Regions from separate parts of the Cupriavidus sp. USMAA2-4 genome, predicted to be linked through region 1. Evidence: predicted binding sites of a transcription regulator. Region 1 holds the regulator's gene; each other region holds the start of a gene.
What was found. Region 1 encodes sigma-54, which starts transcription at its own class of promoters, with help from an activator protein. Its sites were predicted from a motif close to TGGCANGNAANCTGCTTT; they were not measured.
Positions count from the first base shown of each region.

Region 2: BKK79_RS28085 (collagen-like triple helix repeat-containing protein) is a predicted target of sigma-54. The motif match lies at 1,688-1,705, and genes of this name have one in related genera.
Region 3: BKK79_RS07590 (pilin) is a predicted target of sigma-54. The motif match lies at 2,048-2,065, and genes of this name have one in related genera.
Region 4: adh (aldehyde dehydrogenase) is a predicted target of sigma-54. The motif match lies at 1,801-1,818, and genes of this name have one in related genera.

Region 1 is NZ_CP017748.1:1,970,350-1,974,556, forward strand. It holds gene lptA (lipopolysaccharide transport periplasmic protein LptA) at 1-68, shown strand, start outside; gene lptB (LPS export ABC transporter ATP-binding protein) at 124-918, shown strand; gene BKK79_RS08610 (RNA polymerase factor sigma-54) at 1,019-2,494, shown strand; gene hpf (ribosome hibernation-promoting factor, HPF/YfiA family) at 2,544-2,894, shown strand; gene ptsN (PTS IIA-like nitrogen regulatory protein PtsN) at 3,280-3,735, shown strand; gene hprK (HPr(Ser) kinase/phosphatase) at 3,815-4,207, shown strand, end outside.
Region 2 is NZ_CP017749.1:1,805,141-1,809,347, reverse strand. It holds gene BKK79_RS28090 (helix-turn-helix domain-containing protein) at 261-1,268, shown strand; gene BKK79_RS28085 (collagen-like triple helix repeat-containing protein) at 1,749-3,074, shown strand; gene BKK79_RS28080 (hypothetical protein) at 3,156-3,716, opposite strand; gene BKK79_RS28075 (phytoene/squalene synthase family protein) at 3,809-4,207, opposite strand, start outside.
Region 3 is NZ_CP017748.1:1,735,459-1,739,665, forward strand. It holds gene BKK79_RS07585 (PglL family O-oligosaccharyltransferase) at 1-1,415, opposite strand, end outside; gene BKK79_RS07590 (pilin) at 1,515-1,976, opposite strand; gene BKK79_RS07595 (TerC family protein) at 2,345-3,040, opposite strand; gene sucD (succinate--CoA ligase subunit alpha) at 3,418-4,207, opposite strand, start outside.
Region 4 is NZ_CP017749.1:3,214,826-3,219,032, forward strand. It holds gene BKK79_RS34000 (methanol/ethanol family PQQ-dependent dehydrogenase) at 1-1,311, opposite strand, end outside; gene adh (aldehyde dehydrogenase) at 1,921-3,441, shown strand; gene BKK79_RS34010 (DUF779 domain-containing protein) at 3,591-3,995, shown strand; gene BKK79_RS34015 (tripartite tricarboxylate transporter substrate binding protein) at 4,103-4,207, shown strand, end outside.

The DNA of each region.
Region 1 (4,207 bases):
AGCCGGCCAGCGCGCCGGCAGCGCCGCCGCTGGAGCTGAAGCCCGCACCCGCGCCGTCCAAGTCCTGAACCCAGCCGAACGCAACGCATCCAGCGCGCCAGGCGCTCCCAACGCACTGCCCTCATGACCGATACCCAGACCGCCCCCGCCGCCACCGCCAGCAACGGCCAGTCCGCCGGCGGCAGCACGCTGACGGTACGCCACCTGAAGAAGCGCTATGGCTCGCGCACGGTGGTCAAGGACGTCTCGCTCGACGTCAAGAGCGGCGAGGTGGTCGGCCTGCTGGGGCCCAACGGCGCCGGCAAGACCACCTCCTTCTACATGATCGTCGGCCTGGTGGCGCTGGACGAAGGCGACATCGTGCTCGACGGCCTGCACCTGAGCGGCCTGGCCATCCACGAGCGCGCGCGCATGGGCCTGTCCTACCTGCCGCAGGAGGCCTCGGTGTTCCGCAAGCTCAACGTCGAGGAGAACATCCGCGCGGTGCTGGAGCTGCAGATCGTCGACGGCAAGCCGCTGTCGGCGCAGGAGATCGAGCGCCGCCTGGACGCGCTGCTCGACGACCTGCAGATCGCCCACCTGCGCCAGAATCCCGCGCTGTCGCTGTCGGGCGGCGAGCGCCGGCGCGTGGAAATCGCGCGCGCGCTGGCTTCGGCCCCGCGCTTCATCCTGCTCGACGAACCGTTCGCCGGTGTCGACCCGATCGCGGTGGGCGAGATCCAGCGTATCGTCAGCTTCCTCAAGGCGCGCAACATCGGCGTGCTGATCACCGACCACAATGTGCGCGAGACGCTGGGCATCTGCGACCACGCCTACATCATCAGCGAGGGCGCGGTGCTGGCCGAGGGCCGCCCGCAGGAAATCATCGCCAACGAATCGGTGCGCCGGGTCTACCTAGGCGAGAACTTCCGCATGTGATGCGGTGGCCGCGCCTCGCCGGCGCGGGACCGCGACAAAGCGGCAGGAACGTTAGCAATTTTCGTTCCATCGCGCTGCGGATGGGCATAGAATAGGCCGCATGAAACCTTCGCTTCAGCTCCGCCTTTCCCAGCATCTCGCACTGACGCCACAGCTTCAGCAGTCGATCCGGCTGTTGCAGCTTTCCACGCTCGAACTGCAGCAGGAAGTCGAGCAGGCCCTGATCGAAAACCCTCTCCTCGAGCGCGAAAACGATTGGATCGAGAGCCCGCTGCGGGTGGCCGCCGATGGCAGCATCAACGTGCAGAGCGCACCCGCGCCGGCCCCGGCCGAAGCGCAGGGCAATGGCGAGGCACGCAGCGACGAGGGCGGCGGCGATGAAGAGCGCTTCGGCGACGGCGCCGACGACTACGGCAGCGACTGGAGCCTGGACGACTTCGCGCGTCGCCCCCAGGGCGACGAAGACGAGAAGGCGCCGCTGCAACTGCGCGACGCCGAGCCGACCCTGCGCGAGCACCTGATGGAACAGCTCGCGCCGCTGAAGATCTCGGCGCGCGACAAGGGCCTGGCCATCTTCCTGATCGAGTCGCTCGACGACGACGGCTACCTCAGCGCCACGCTCGAGGAGATCTGCGAAGAGCTGCCCGAAGAGCTGGAGTTCGAGATCGAGGAAGTGCAGGCCATGCTGGCCCTGCTGCAGAGCTTCGATCCACCCGGCGTGGGAGCGCGCAATGCGGCCGAATGCCTGGCGCTGCAGCTGCGGCGGCTGTCGCATCCGCAGCGCGAGCTGGCGCTGGGCATCGTCAACCACCACCTGGAACTGCTGGCCGCGCGCGATTACACGCGCTTGAAGAAGGCGCTGCAGGTGGACGAGACGGCGCTGAAGGCAGCACATGACCTGATCCGCTCGCTGGCACCGTATCCGGGCCACGCCTACAACCGTCCGCAGGCCGACTTCGTCGTGCCCGACGTGTTCGTGCGCAAGAGCGGCAGTGGCTGGATCGCCCAACTCAATCCCGACGTGATGCCGCGCCTGCGCATCAACGACATGTACGCGCAGATCCTGCGCGGCGCCAAGGGCGAATCCGGTGCCGCCGGCCTGCAGCAGAAACTGCAGGAAGCCCGCTGGCTGATCAAGAACATCCAGCAGCGCTTCGACACCATCCTGCGTGTCGCACAGGCCATTGTCGAGCGTCAAAAGAACTTCTTCAGCCACGGTGAAATTGCGATGCGCCCCTTGGTTTTGCGGGAGATTGCCGATACACTGGGATTACACGAGTCAACCATCTCTCGGGTGACGACTAACAAATACATGGCCACCCCCATGGGCACTTTCGAGCTGAAGTACTTCTTCGGCAGCCATGTGTCCACGGAAACGGGCGGCGCTGCTTCATCAACGGCTATCCGAGCCTTGATCAAGCAACTGATAGGAGCCGAAGACCCGAAGAATCCCCTGTCCGACAGCCGAATTGCCGAATTGCTGGGCGATCAGGGCTTCGTCGTGGCGCGCCGGACGGTCGCCAAGTACCGAGAAGCGCTGAAGATCCCGGCAGTCAATCTCCGCAAGTCTTTGTAGCCGAGCCGCATCGCCTGCCTGGTGTGGCTCTTTCAGAAGGAGAAGCGCTATGAACTTCAAGATCAGTGGACACCACCTGGACATCACGCCACCCCTGCGTGAGTACGTGGAAACGAAGCTGGAGCGTATCGTCAGGCATTTCGATCAAGTCATCGGCGTTAGCGTGCTGCTCTCTGTCGACAACCACAAGGAAAAGGACAGGCGTCAGTACGCGGAAATCAATCTGCATCTGAAGGGCAAGGACATCTTCGTCGAGGCGCACCACGAAGACCTGTATGCGGCGATCGACGCACTGGTCGACAAGCTGGACCGTCAGGTCATCCGGTACAAGGACCGCGTGCAGAGCCACGACCGGGAATCCGTGAAGTACCAGATGGCTGCCGCACAGATGCAGCAATAGCCAGAGAAAACAATAAGAACAATCTGCCTGATCTGCCTTGAGGCCGCCCGTCGGCCACCAGCACAAGGGCCAGACCACGAACCGCGCATAAAGCGCGGTTTTTTGCTTTTGGCGGACCGGCTCGCGTGCACGCCCCGTACACGCCCTCGTCCGGGGGAGTTCGCAAGTGGCGCGACGCAGTGTATGCTCTCCAATACATGAGTCGCCGCTACCGCCGGGACCGCGGCTTGCGCGCCGCACAAGAAGGCGGGCGGGCTGCTCTATAATGGTCCGATACTCCGCATGCCGGCGCCCGACCGGCGGAGCGAGCGGATATTCCGCCTCTTTGACCCGGCCGGGCGCGCAGCGCACCGGGCCGCTTATCTGGAATCCCTGCGCACCTGCCATGAACCGTTTGGCCAAATTGCTGCCGCCAGGCAACATCACACTCGACGTCAGCGTCACCAGCAAGAAGCGCGTCTTCGAACAGGCCGGACTCCTCTTCGAGAACAACCATGGCGTGGCGCGGGCCACGGTCACCGACAACCTGTTCGCGCGCGAGTCGCTGGGCTCGACCGGGCTGGGCGCGGGCGTGGCCATCCCGCATGGCCGCATCAAGGGCCTGAAGCAACCGCTGGCCGCCTTCATGCGTCTGGCCGAGCCGATCCCATTCGAATCGCCCGACGGCAAGCCGGTGTCGCTGCTGATCTTCCTGCTGGTACCCGAGCAGGCCACCCAGCAACATCTCGAGATCCTGTCGGAGATCGCCCAGTTGCTGTCCGACCGCGACATGCGCGAAGGCCTGGCCACCCTGCCGACGCCCGAAGCCGTGCACCAGCTCCTGACCGAATGGCATCCCTGACCGGCGCTCCGCCCGCAGGCGCGGGCCAAGGCACCGGCGGCGGGTCCTAGCGCTTTCCAGCCCCACCAGACTCCCCCGCATGGAACTCACCGGCGTTTCTTCCCAGTCCATCTTCGACGACAACGCAGCCGACCTCAAACTCTCATGGGTGGCGGGTCTCGAGGGGGCGGATCGCGCCTTCGACGTGGATTTCGCCCGCGAAGCCACCTCGGCCGCCGACCTCGTGGGCCACCTGAACCTGATCCACCCCAACCGCATCCAGGTCCTCGGCAAACCCGAGATCACCTACTACCAGCGGCTGGACGACGAGATGCGCAAGCGGCAGATGGGCGAGCTGATCCTGCTCGAGCCGCCCTTCCTGGTGGTCGCCGACGGCATGGAGCCACCGCCCGACCTGGAACTGCGCTGCACGCGCTCTTCCACACCGCTGTTCACCACGCCGGTATCCTCGGCGGCCGTGATCGACCACCTG
Region 2 (4,207 bases), on a different replicon from region 1:
TGATGGCGCCGTGATGGCGGCGCGACGCTGCGCCGGCCCTGGCCGGCAGTGCCGTGCCACGCAGGCGATGGTAGGCAAGGCCGGCGCGCGCCGCTGTGCCGGGCGTGCACTTCGGGCTGTGCGCGGCGTGCAAGCCGGCCGGGGTTAACCCCGAGCGGGCCGCCGCGGCCGGTGCGCGGGGCAGCCCTATAATGCAGCGGATCCGGCCATGGCCGGACGCACGGCAGCCCCCACGAACGCCACCACGAACGCCCATCCGCATGCAGACCGTCACCACCCTGACCACCGAACCGCTCGCCCCGCGCGAGCGCGCTGCGGCGTGGCGGCAGTGGATGCACGAGCATTTCGGCGGGCTGCAGTCGGATCTCTACGGCGCTGGCGAAAGCACCGATCACGCTGATCGCACAGATAGCGCGGGCTTCCGCGGCAGCCTGTGCGCCTGCCACGCCGGCGGCGTGATCCTCACGCGCCTGCGCGCCGACCGCCACCGCGTGCTGCGCAGCCGCGCCCTGGCCCGCCAGAGCGAGCAGCCTTACCTGAAGATCGTGGCGCCCGCGCTTGGCGTGGCCGAGGTCGAGCAGGCCGGGCGCACCGCTCAGGTGGGCGCCGGCGCCTGGGCCATCTATGACACCACGGCGCCCTACGCCGTCTCGAACCCGCTCGCGTGCGAACACCTGGTCGTGATGGTGCCCAAGGAACGCATCGCCGCTTCGGGCCTGCGCCTCGACGCGCTGATGGCGCGCCAGGTCGGTGGCGCGGCCGGGATCTCACGCGTGGCGCTCGAATCGATGCGCCACACCTTCCGCGAGCTGCCGCACATGAGCGACGCGGCCGCGCACGGCGCCGGCGAAATGCTGCTGCAACTGGTGCAGCTGTCGCTGCTGGAACTGCAGGGCGTGGAGAGCGCGCCCAGCCAGCGCGCGCTGCTGCTGGACCGCATCCGCCAGGCCATCGGCGCGCACCTGCGCGACCCGGGTTTCACCCCCGAGCGGCTGGCGCAGCTGCTGAACTGCAGCCGCCGCCATCTCTACAACGCCTTCTCCGGCAGCGGCGAGACGCCCGCCGAGCGCATCCAGCGCCAGCGCCTGGAAGGCTGCATGCGCGACCTGCGCGCGCCGCAGCTGGCGGGCCGCTCGATCACCGAGATCGCGCTCTCATGGGGCTTCGGCAACCTGTCGCACTTCAGCCGCGCCTTCCGCGCGCACACCGGCCTGAGCCCCAGTGAATACCGCGAACATCGCGGGAGTCCCGGGCAGGCGCGGCCCTGAAGCCCAGGCCGCCGCGCCGGAGACATCAAGAACATCAAGACATCAGGATTTCAGGGCATCAAGGCGACAGCGCGATGGCGCTCAGGTGCGTGCCGAGCGCGATGCCGCCGGCGCCGCTCGCGGCCGTCAGCGCGCCCCGGCATTGTCAAGTGCGGGCGGGAACGGAAGCGCCGCAGCGCCGCCAGCCGGCCGGCCGAGCCGCCACGTGACGAAGGCTCCGCTGGACAGGGGAGATAACGGACAGCATGGCGGACGGCGTTACGGGCGCGTTACGGACACCGTAACGCGGGAAGCGCCCTGAACGGGCTCCGGCGACGGCCCGTGCCAATCCCCGCCTCCACCCGCGGATCCTTGCGCCACAAGGGATTGTGGGCAATCGAAGGCAGCGCGGCCGGCGCCGCGCGACAGCCCGAGGCCACGGGCACGCCAATTGCAGTCCGACCTCTCCGAGTCAAACAACGATCTTAGAGGGGAATTACCGTGCGCAATCCGCATCTCCTGCTCGGCATCACTGTCGGCACCCTGGTCCTGCTCGGCGGCTGCGCCAACGGCAGTGACGGCGCCATGGGCGCAACCGGCCCGGCCGGCCCGGCCGGCACGGCGGGCACCGCCGGCAGCCAGGGCACTACCGGCGCCACCGGCAACGCAGGCCCGCAAGGCACCACCGGGGCCACCGGCAACAATGGCAGCAATGGCACCACCGGTGCCTCGGGCGCGACCGGCACCACCGGCACCACGGGCTCGACCGGAGCGACCGGACCGTCGGGCAGCACCGGCGGGACCGGCGCCACCGGTGGCACCGGCGCGACGGGTGGCAGCGGCGCCACCGGACCGACCGGCGCCACGGGGTCCACCGGCGCCACCGGCCCCTCCGGGCCATCGGGCACGACCGGGTCCACCGGGTCCACCGGCACGACCGGATCCACCGGCGCCACGGGCGCCACCGGCCCCTCGGCGCTCAACCAGCTCGGCACCACCATCGGCGGCGTCGGCAGCGCGGTCAGCAACCTGGGCCAGGGCGCGCTGGCGCCGGTCACCCAGCCGGTGGGTTCGGTGGTCAGCCAGGTCGGCGGCCTGGTCGGCAACCTGAGCCCGCAGTCCGTGACCGCCCCGGTCACCCAGCTGACCACCACGGTCGGCAAGGCTATCGAGCCCCTCACCTCCGCGCTGGTCAGCACCACCCAGACCCTGGGCCAGGCCACCGGACTGGGTGCGCCGGTCAACAACCTGCTCACCACCGTGGGCGGCGCGGTCGGCCAGGTCGGCAACCAGCTCACCCAGACCAATGCACCGATCGTCTCCACCCTGGGCGGTGTCGTCAGCACCACCGGCGCCACGGTGGCATCGCTCGGCGGCCTGCTCAATGCGCCCACCGGCGGCACCGGTGGTACAGGCGGCACCGGCAGCAATCCCCTGGCACCGGTCACCAGCCTGCTCGGCAGCCTCGGCGGCACGCTCGGCGGGAGCAGCGGCAGCAGCAGCGGTCCGCTGGCGCCGGTCACCAACCTGCTGGGAGGCCTGACCGGCGGACTGCAGAACGGCGGCAGCAGCAGCGGCAGCAATCCGCTCGCCCCCGTCACCAACCTGCTCAGCGGGGTGGCCGGCGGCAGCGGCGCCGGCAGCGGTAGCGGCGGCGGCACCAACAGTCCCGCCAACCTGCTGGCGCCGGTCACCAACCTGGTCGGCGGCCTGACCAGCGGGCTGAGCGGCAGCGGCAGCAGTGGCAGCAGCAGTGGCTCGACCGCCAGCCCGCTGGCGCCGGTCACCAACCTGCTGGGCGGCCTGACCGGCCAGAAGAAGAACTGAGAGAACTGAGGCACGGCAGCGAGGCCGCGCCGGTGCCCCGCGGGGATGCCGGCGCGGCCTTCCCCGCCCGCCTGCCCCGTTTCAGCCGGCGCGCCCGCGCCGCGCCACCTCGCTCTCGGCATGCTGCCGCACGCGCGCCAGCATGCGGCGCCGGATCATCCCGCTGACCGGCCGGATCAGGTACCAGTACGGCGCGAACTGACGCCGCACCGCCGCCGTCGGACAGAACACGCGCGTCTCGGTACGCAGCACCGTGCGCCCGGCGGCGTCGCTGCCGGTGTCGAAGCCCATCACCAGGCTGCACACATCGTTGCGGCCGTGCATGCGGAACTGCTCGGGCGAGCGGATCTCCACCAGGCCGTAGTCGGGGCGCCAGAACGCCCCCGTCAGGCCGAAGGCGAGCCCGCGGTCACCGTCGCGACCGAGAAAGGTGAAATCGTCCAGGTCGAGCGGCTGCCGCTGCGACAGCCCGAACAGCCGCGTCGGCAGTTCGCGCAGGCGGATGGCCGTGCGGATGAAGGGATCGTCCTGGGCGCGCTGGCGCGCGGCATGGTCCAGCACGATGCCTGCCGGCGCGTCGATGGTGATGGCGTGGCGCTCGTGGAAATCGAAACGGGGCAGGAACTGATCGAGCAGGGTCATGGCGCGGCGCACTCCGGCGTGCATCAACGGACAGGGCGACACTATGCCATGCCGCCGCGCCGCGCCCGATCTGGTATGAAGCGGCGCGCCGCTCAGTCGTCCAGCTGCGCTTCGATGCGGGCCGTCAGGCGGGAAAACCAGAGGCGCAAGGCCGGATCCAGCGGCGCCAGCGGCAGCGAGCAGGCGAGGATGCGGTAGACGCCGCTACGCGGCAGCTTGGATGCACTGGCCGGATCCAGCCAGGCCGGATTGGCGGCCAGCAGCTCCAGGGTCTCCAGTCCGATCAGGATAGGCCACAGGCAGGCCAGGCGCAGACGCAGCGCGGTGGCGGGAATGGCCAGCGTGTAGTCGATCGCTGCGCGGAAATGCGCCAGCGCGGTACGCAGCAGCTCCTGCAGCAAGGGCCGGGCTTGCCGCGACGCCTCCGGCTGCAGCAGGTCCTGCGGCTGCAGGCCGCAGCGCGCCAGCATCGGCTGCGGCAGGTAGCAGCG
Region 3 (4,207 bases), 230 kb from region 1:
ACGCCGGCCGCCAGCACGAACAAGGCCGCCGCCAGCCGGCGCGCGGCGCGCGGCGGCTGCCAGCGCACCAGGCCGGACGGCTCCAGCCAGGCAATCAGGAAGCAGAACGGCAGCAGGAAGTAGGCATAGTGCAGCGGGTATTCGAGCATCGAATGCGCGCACAGCATGGCCAGCCACGTCAGCGCCAGCAGGCTCTGCGCGCGTTCGTCGGCATCGCCGCGCCACAGGCGCGCGCGCACCACCCGCCACAGCCAGCCGGCCAGCACCAGCAGCACGCCCACCGTGCCCACCAGCCCCGTCTTGGCCAACAGGTCCAGCACGGCATTGTGCGCGTGCAGGGACATCTCCGCCGTCACCCCGACCAGCGCCAGCTGCTCGAACTGGGCCCAGCCGAACTCGCCCCAGCCCACCCCCAGCCAGGGGTGGGAACGGAACATGGCCCAGGCATGCGTCCACAGCGCGCCACGCGAAGAGATCTGGTCGGCCGCCTGCAGCTGGGCGATGGTGTCGAACAGGTTCCAACCGAAGGCCTGCCCCGCCGCCTTGACCAGGGGCTGCAGCACCAGCAGGCCCGCCACCAGCGCCACCGCCGCGAACAACAGGCCGGCCGGCCGCGCCAGCGGTCCGGCGCGGCGCGCGCTGGCGCCCAGTCGGCCACGCTCGCCATCCATCGCGCCCGCGCGCGCCAGCCAGGCCATCAGCAAGGCGCACAAGGTCGCCAGCCCCACGTGCAGCACGCCTGTGCGCGAGCCGGACAGTACGATGCCGCTCTCGAGCAGCAGCGCCGCCGCCAGCCAGGCCGGCGCGCCCAGGCGGCCGCGCGCAGCCAGCCAGACCGAGGCCGCCAGCGCCAGCCCCTCGACCGTGGCCTGGTGGTTGGGCTGGTTCAGGTTGCCCCACAGGCGGCGGTTGTCATCGTAGAAATAGGAAGAGACCAGGCCCAGGCTGCCCGGCTCCAGGTGGAAGACCTGCGCCCATTGCGCCAGCGTGCCCAGCAACCCCGCCACCAGCCAGGCGGCGGCCAGCGCATCGAGCAGGTGGCGGCGCCCGTCGCGGCCCGCGGCCTGCCCGTAGCGCCAGGCGGCCAGCATCACCACCGCGCCCAGCGCCAGCGCCAGCTGCGTCAGCAGGCGGCTGCCGGTGATGTCGGGCATGCCGGCGGCGGCCTGCAGCAGGCCGGTCAAGATCAACCAGAGGGGGAACAGGGCGGCGATGGGCAGCAGCGGCGCCTCGCTACGCTGGCCGGCGCGCGTGGCGAGGCTGCACAACAGCCAGGCGCTCAACGCGAACAGCAGCAGCGAGGCCCATTCGCCGTAGAAAGTAGCGAGCGGCAGGGTATGCCGGGAAACCAGCGGGGGAAACGCGACAGCGAGGAAAACGGCTAGGGCCGGAAGCGAGAACCTGAGAGGCGGCATGCGGGTGCCTGGTGGGGGCAAAGGCGCATGATAGCTTGGGGGGTGGGGAAAGAAAAAGCGCCCCGGGTGGGGCGCCTTCTTCCAATGCTTACAAGCCTATCAGACGCCCGTCTGTTGCTTCGTGCAACCATTGCCCGACGTAGCGCCGGTCCACTTGATCTGCGTCGGGTCCGTAGTAACAGGCGTAAAGGTCACGACGCACGCGGTCAACTGACCCGAGCCGGTGATGGTAAGTGCCGGAACAGTACCATCCCAAGCAACGGTACCATTTTTCGGTACGGGCAACGAAGGATAGCCAACGGCCGTGTTCAGCAGAGCTGCCGTCGCGCACTTCGTCATGTCGCCACTGTTTTCCTGCAGGCACTGTCCAATAGCGATCTTCGTTGATGCGATCGAAGCAATGTTGTCGGCCCAGCGCGCGCGCGTCACGTAGTCCTGATACTGCGGAATCGCAATCGCCGCCAGGATACCGATGATCGCCACGACGATCATCAGTTCGATCAGCGTAAAGCCCTTCTGGGCACGGCGGCCCAGCTTCTTCAGTTGTTGTACGCGTTGCATGGTGATTTGACCCCTTGAAGGTATTTTCCCGATGTGATGAAACATCGTGTTTCATGTGATGCGGGACATATAAAGCAGTCTTCATGCCAGCCTTTTGGAGGGTATGTGAAGGCACGAAGTGACAATTTTCGGCAGTTGGGCGGCCGATGGCTTTGCGCTGGCGCAAATTTTGTCACCCAGGCTGACAGGCTGCGGCAGGCGATGGAAGCGCCGTTTCGATCAGAAACGAATCCAACTGAAATCCGGCGCCTCCCGGGCAGCGCGCCGCTCCCCGCTCCAGCAGAAAAACGGGCGGCCGCATCGCTGCGGCCGCCCGGAACGACGGCGCCCGGGCTTCACGCCCAGTCGCCGCTGAGAGGACGGGTCGGTCAGGCGGTCTGTGCGCCGCGGCGCTGCAGCAGCTTGCCGATCAGCACCACCAGCACGGCGCCGACGACGCCGAACACGAGGTGGGCGTGCGGCACGTTGGCCTCGAACCAGGCGGCGTCGACCGGGTCGCTGACCAGCATCTCGCCGGCCAGGTAGCCCAGCAGGGCGGCACCCAGCACGATGATGATGGGGAAGCGCTCCATCACCTTGAGCAGGATGGTGCTGCCGAACACGATCAGCGGGATCGACAGGCCCAGGCCCAGCACCAGCAGCATCAGCTGGCTGCCTTCGGGGCCCTTCTGCGCGGCGGCGGCCACGGCCACCACGTTGTCGAGCGACATCACCAGGTCGGCGATCAGGATGGTGCGGATGGCGGCCCAGATATTGTCCTTGGCATCGTGGCCGTCCTCGTCATCGTCGCCGGTCAGCAATTGCACGCCGATGTAGACCAGCAGCAGGGCGCCGACGATCTTCAGGTAGGGCAGGCTCAGCAGCTTGACGGCCGCCACGGTCAGCACCACGCGCATGATGATGGCGGCGGCGCTGCCCCAGAAGATGGCTTTCTTCTGCTGGGCGGGCGGCAGGTTGCGCGAGGCCAGGGCGATCACCACGGCGTTGTCGCCCGACAAGACGATATTGGTCAGGATGATCGATCCCAGCGCGATCCAGAACGCGGTGGAGGACAGCAATTCCACGGTGAAGCTCCTCGGTTTCTATGACTTGGTGTTGATGGATAACGACAGGTCCGCGCGCTGGCTCGGCGCGCGACTGCGGCATTTCGGATGTCTGAAAATTCAGACATGGAGATTTACCGTATGAACCTTTCGATTAGGTTTCAATCAGGATACCAGCAGACCTGGGAGATACCCTAGTGTCCTGGGTCTCAAGTGCGTTGAGCCGCTTTGTCTGGCGGGAAGTCGTGCAAGGCCGGGGCGTCAAGGACAACGGGATTGCCTCCGCCAGAATGACAATGCCCCCGCATGAGGCGGGGGCATTGCATGGCCGGCCGGGGCCGGCGGTCGGTGCCGGCGCCGCGCGGGGCGCGGCGGGACACCGGGAATCGGACGCCGAATTACAGCGCAGCCTTCAGCAGGCGGCCCATTTCGGACGGGTTGCGCGTGACCTTGATGCCGCACGCTTCCATGATTTCCAGCTTGGCCTGGGCGGTGTCGGCACCGCCCGAGATCAGCGCGCCGGCGTGGCCCATGCGCTTGCCCGGGGGCGCGGTCACGCCAGCGATGAAGCCGACCACCGGCTTCTTCATGTTTTCCTTGATCCAGTAGGCGGCGTTGGCCTCGTCCGGACCACCGATCTCGCCGATCATGACGACGGCGTCGGTATCGGGATCGTCATTGAACATCTTCATGACGTCGATGTGCTTCAGGCCGTTGATGGGGTCGCCACCGATGCCGACGGCCGACGACTGGCCCAGGCCCAGCGCGGTCAGCTGGCCCACGGCTTCGTAGGTCAGCGTGCCCGAGCGCGACACCACGCCGATGCGGCCCTTGCGGTGGATGTGGCCGGGCATGATGCCGATCTTGATTTCGTCCGGGGTGATCAGGCCGGGGCAGTTCGGACCGAGCAGCAGGGTCTTCTTGTTCTGCTTGCGCATCTTGTCCTTGACTTCCATCATGTCGCGCACGGGGATGCCTTCGGTGATGCAGACCACCAGGTCGAGGTCGGCGTCAACGGCTTCCCAGATCGCGGCGGCGGCGCCTGCGGGCGGCACGTAGATCACCGAGACGGTCGCGCCGGTGGCGTCCTTGGCTTCCTTGACGTTGGCGTAGATGGGGATGCCCTCGAAGTCCTCGCCGGCCTTCTTCGGGTTCACGCCGGCGACGAAGCAGTTCTTGCCGTTGGCG
Region 4 (4,207 bases), on a different replicon from region 1:
CATCGGGTGCCAGTTGGTGCCGCCGAGGAAGGGCGGCGAGACGAACACGCTCTCGCCCTTGTCCTCGCCGTCCTTGGGCAGCGGCGGGCGGTTGTTCTTCTCGATCGGCTTGCCGGTCTTGAGGTCGAAGCCCGAGGCCCAGGTGATGCCGTCGACGAAGGGCCAGGCCCCGATCAGCGAGGTCGGCTTGTTGGGATAGCCGGCGCCGGTGGCGAGCTTCTCGCGGTCGGTGACGAAGAAGAAGCCGTTGCGGTCGGCGTGCGCCGAGGCCTTGATCTGCTTGCCGGTCTTGGCGTCCTTGTACTCGAACAGGATCACCGAGTTATTGCCCGAGAAGTCCCAGGCATCGTTGGGCGTGTGCTGGTAGAAACCCTTCAGTTCGCCGGTGCTGGCATCGACGTAGGCCTGGCCGGAGGTGAACAGGCTGTCCCAGTTGCGCGGGTCGTCGCCCTTGGCGGTGCGCTTCCAGGTGTTCCACGGCGCCGGATTGCCCGCGCCGATGACGATGGTGTTGGTATCCACGTCGAAGGAGGCGCTCTGCCACGGCGCGCCGCCACCGTGGTTCCAGGCCTCGACCTTGCCGGTGGGCGATTCGGGGTCGGCCGGCCAGGACGGCGCCTTGGGATCGCCGGTGGGCGTGCTGTCCTTGCCGTCGAGGCGGCCCATATGGCCTTCCACCAGCGGGCGCGCCCACACCTCCTTGCCGGTATCGGGATCGCGCGCGAACAGCCAGCCGACCACGCCGAACTCGTCGCCCGAGGAACCGTGCACCAGCAATACGCGGCCGGTGCGCTTGTCCTTGACGATGGTGGGCGCGCCGGTCATGGTGTAGCCGACCTTGTGGTCGCCGAACTTCTCCTTCCAAACCACCTTGCCGGTCTTGCGGTCGAGCGCCACCACGGCGGCGTCGAGCGTGCCGAAGTAGACCTTGTCGCCGTAGATGGCGGCGCCGCGGTTGACCACGTCGCAGCAGGGGCGGATATCGTTGGGCAGGCGGTGCTCGTAGGCCCACAACTGCTTGCCGGTACGCGCGTCGATGGCATAGAAGCGCGAGTACGAAGCGGTGATGTAGATCACGCCGTCGCGCACCAGCGCCTGGCCCTCCTGCCCACGCTGCTTCTCGCCGCCGAAGGAGAACGACCAGGCCGGCACCAGCTGGCTCACGGTCTTGGCGTTGACCTGCTTGAGCGGGCTGTAGCGCTGCGCCTTCACGCCCAGGCCATAGGTCAGCACGTCGCCGGGGGTCTTGTCGTCGTTGAGGATGTCTTCCCAGGTCACGTCGCCGGCGGCGGCTTCGGCGGCGCCGACCATGGCGCCGAAGGACAGCGCGGCGGCCGTCAGCACGACCAGGCTCTTGAGCGCGGGCAGCGCGGATTGTTGTGGCTTCATCGTTGCAATGTCTCCCTTCATTATTGGTTGGTTCGAACCGTTGGCTGCGCCGCGGCTGGTGTCCTGATCACCCGCTCACCAACTGGCGGCACCGGCGCGACGCGTAGGCCGCGCCACCTACCTGCAATCGCTGTGCCAGTGCCGTGCCGACCGCCCGGCACGGTTGCCACCCCCGCCGCAAGCGCACCGCCGCGCGCCATTGTTCAAATCCGCAACAGCGCGCACAGCGCAACGGTCCGCCATGCAACAGGCCCCGGCGGCACGGTACAACGTGCCTTGCCGCGGCACCGTGCCAGGCGCCGCAGCGACACGCCGGAGGGCACGCCAGGGGCACGCCAGGCGCCTCGCGCCGGCCCGCAGGCACGCCGTTTCTCCGCACAAACCCTGAGACGCGCAGCAGCATCGCCACACTGGCACGGCACTTGCCCTGCTGTATCGCGGAGCCGGCGGCACGCACCCGCCTGCCGGCGATCCGAACCTTCAGGCCCCTCAGGTCATTCGGGCCGAATCCGGCCAATCCAGGAGACAAAGATGAACCACGCCGAAATGAAGTTCCTCGACATCGAATTCCCGTACAAGGACCGCTACGACAACTACATCGGCGGCAAGTGGGTGCCCCCGCGCTCGGGCCAGTACTTCGACAACATCTCGCCGGTGACCGGCGAAGTCTTCTGCCAGATCGCGCGCTCCAACGCCGACGACGTGGAACTGGCGCTGGACGCCGCGCACGCCGCCAAGACCGCCTGGGGCCGTACCTCGCCGGCCGAGCGCGCCAATGTCCTCAACCGCATCGCCGACCGCATGGAGGCCAACCTCAAGCGCCTGGCCGTGGCCGAGACCATCGACAACGGCAAGCCGCTGCGCGAGACCATGGCGGCCGACCTGCCGCTCGCGGTCGACCACTTCCGCTACTTCGCCGGCACCGTGCGCGCCCAGGAAGGCGGCATCTCCGAGATCGACCACGACACCATCGCCTATCACTTCCATGAGCCGCTGGGCGTGGTCGGCCAGATCATCCCGTGGAACTTCCCGCTGCTGATGGCCACCTGGAAGCTGGCCCCGGCGCTGGCCGCCGGCAACTGCGTGGTGCTCAAGCCGGCCGAGCAGACCCCGGCCTCGATCCTGGTGCTGATGGAGATCATCGGCGACCTGCTGCCGCCGGGCGTGCTCAACGTGGTGAGCGGCTTCGGCCTCGAGGCCGGCAAGCCGCTGGCGTCGAACAAGCGCATCGCCAAGATCGCCTTCACCGGTGAGACCACCACCGGGCGGCTGATCATGCAGTACGCCTCGCAGAACCTGATCCCGGTCACGCTGGAGCTGGGCGGCAAGAGCCCCAACATCTTCTTCGCCGACGTGCTCGACAAGGACGACGCCTTCTTCGACAAGGCGCTGGAAGGCTTCGCCATGTTCGCGCTGAACCAGGGCGAGGTCTGCACCTGCCCGTCGCGCGCCCTGATCCAGGAATCGGTCTACGACCGCTTCATGGAGCGCGCCATCAAGCGCGTCGAGGCCATCAAGCAGGGCCACCCGCTCGACCCCTCCACCATGATCGGCGCGCAGGCCTCGCAGGAGCAGCTCGAGAAGATCCTCTCCTACATCGACCTGGGCAAGCAGGAAGGCGCGCAGCTGCTGGCGGGCGGCGCGCGCAACCAGCTCGGCGGCGCGCTCGACAAGGGCTACTACGTCAAGCCGACCGTGTTCCGCGGCCACAACAAGATGCGCATCTTCCAGGAGGAGATCTTCGGGCCGGTGGTATCGGTGACCACCTTCAAGACCGAAGAGGAAGCGCTGGAAATCGCCAACGACACCCTGTACGGGCTGGGCGCCGGCGTATGGACGCGCGACGTCAACCGCGCCTACCGCTTCGGCCGCGAGATCCAGGCCGGCCGCGTGTGGACCAACTGCTACCACGCCTACCCGGCCCACGCGGCCTTCGGCGGCTACAAGCAGTCGGGCATCGGGCGCGAGAACCACAAGATGATGCTCGACCACTACCAGCAGACCAAGAACCTGCTGGTCAGCTACAGCCCGAACGCGCTCGGCTTCTTCTGAGCGGAACCGGCACCGGCAAGGGCGGCGCGCGCCCGCCCGTCGCGCGCGCCGCCCGCAGGCTCCGCAACCCGGGTGCCGTCTCCTCCGGCACCCGCTTTCGCCAGGCCGCCGCGCCCCCGCGGCGGCGGCCGGCTTTTTCTCTCGCGCCCATGACCGACACCACCCTGCCCGCCCGCGTCACCGCCACCGATGCCGCGCTGGCGCTGATCGCCCGCCTCGTGCGCGACCACGGTCCCGTGCTCTTCCACCAGTCCGGCGGCTGCTGCGACGGCAGCGCGCCGATGTGCTTTCCGCGCGGCGAGTTCCTCGTCGGCGGCAGCGACGTCAAGCTCGGCGAGATCGGCGGCGTGCCGTTCTACATGAGCGAGTCGCAGTTCGAGTACTGGCAGCACACCCAGCTCATCATCGACGTGGTGCCCGGCAATGGCGGCATGTTCTCGATGGAGCGCGCCACCGGGCTGCGCTTCCTGACCCGCTCGCGGCTGTTCAGCGACGCGGAAGCCGATCGGCTGGCCGCCCATCCGCCGCAGCGCGCCACCGTGGACTTCCCATGAGCACGCCGCAAACCTTCCAGGTCCGCCACGGCTGCGATGCCATCCACTCCCGGCTGCCGGGGCGGCCCCGCCCCTGGACGTCCGCGCCGGCCCTGCTGGCGGCGCTCATGGCCACGCTGCTGGCCGCGCTGCTGGCCGCGCTCCTGCCGGGCACGGCGCGGGCCGCCCCGGCGCAGGACCGCCAGGCCTTCCCCGTGCGCCCGCTCACGCTG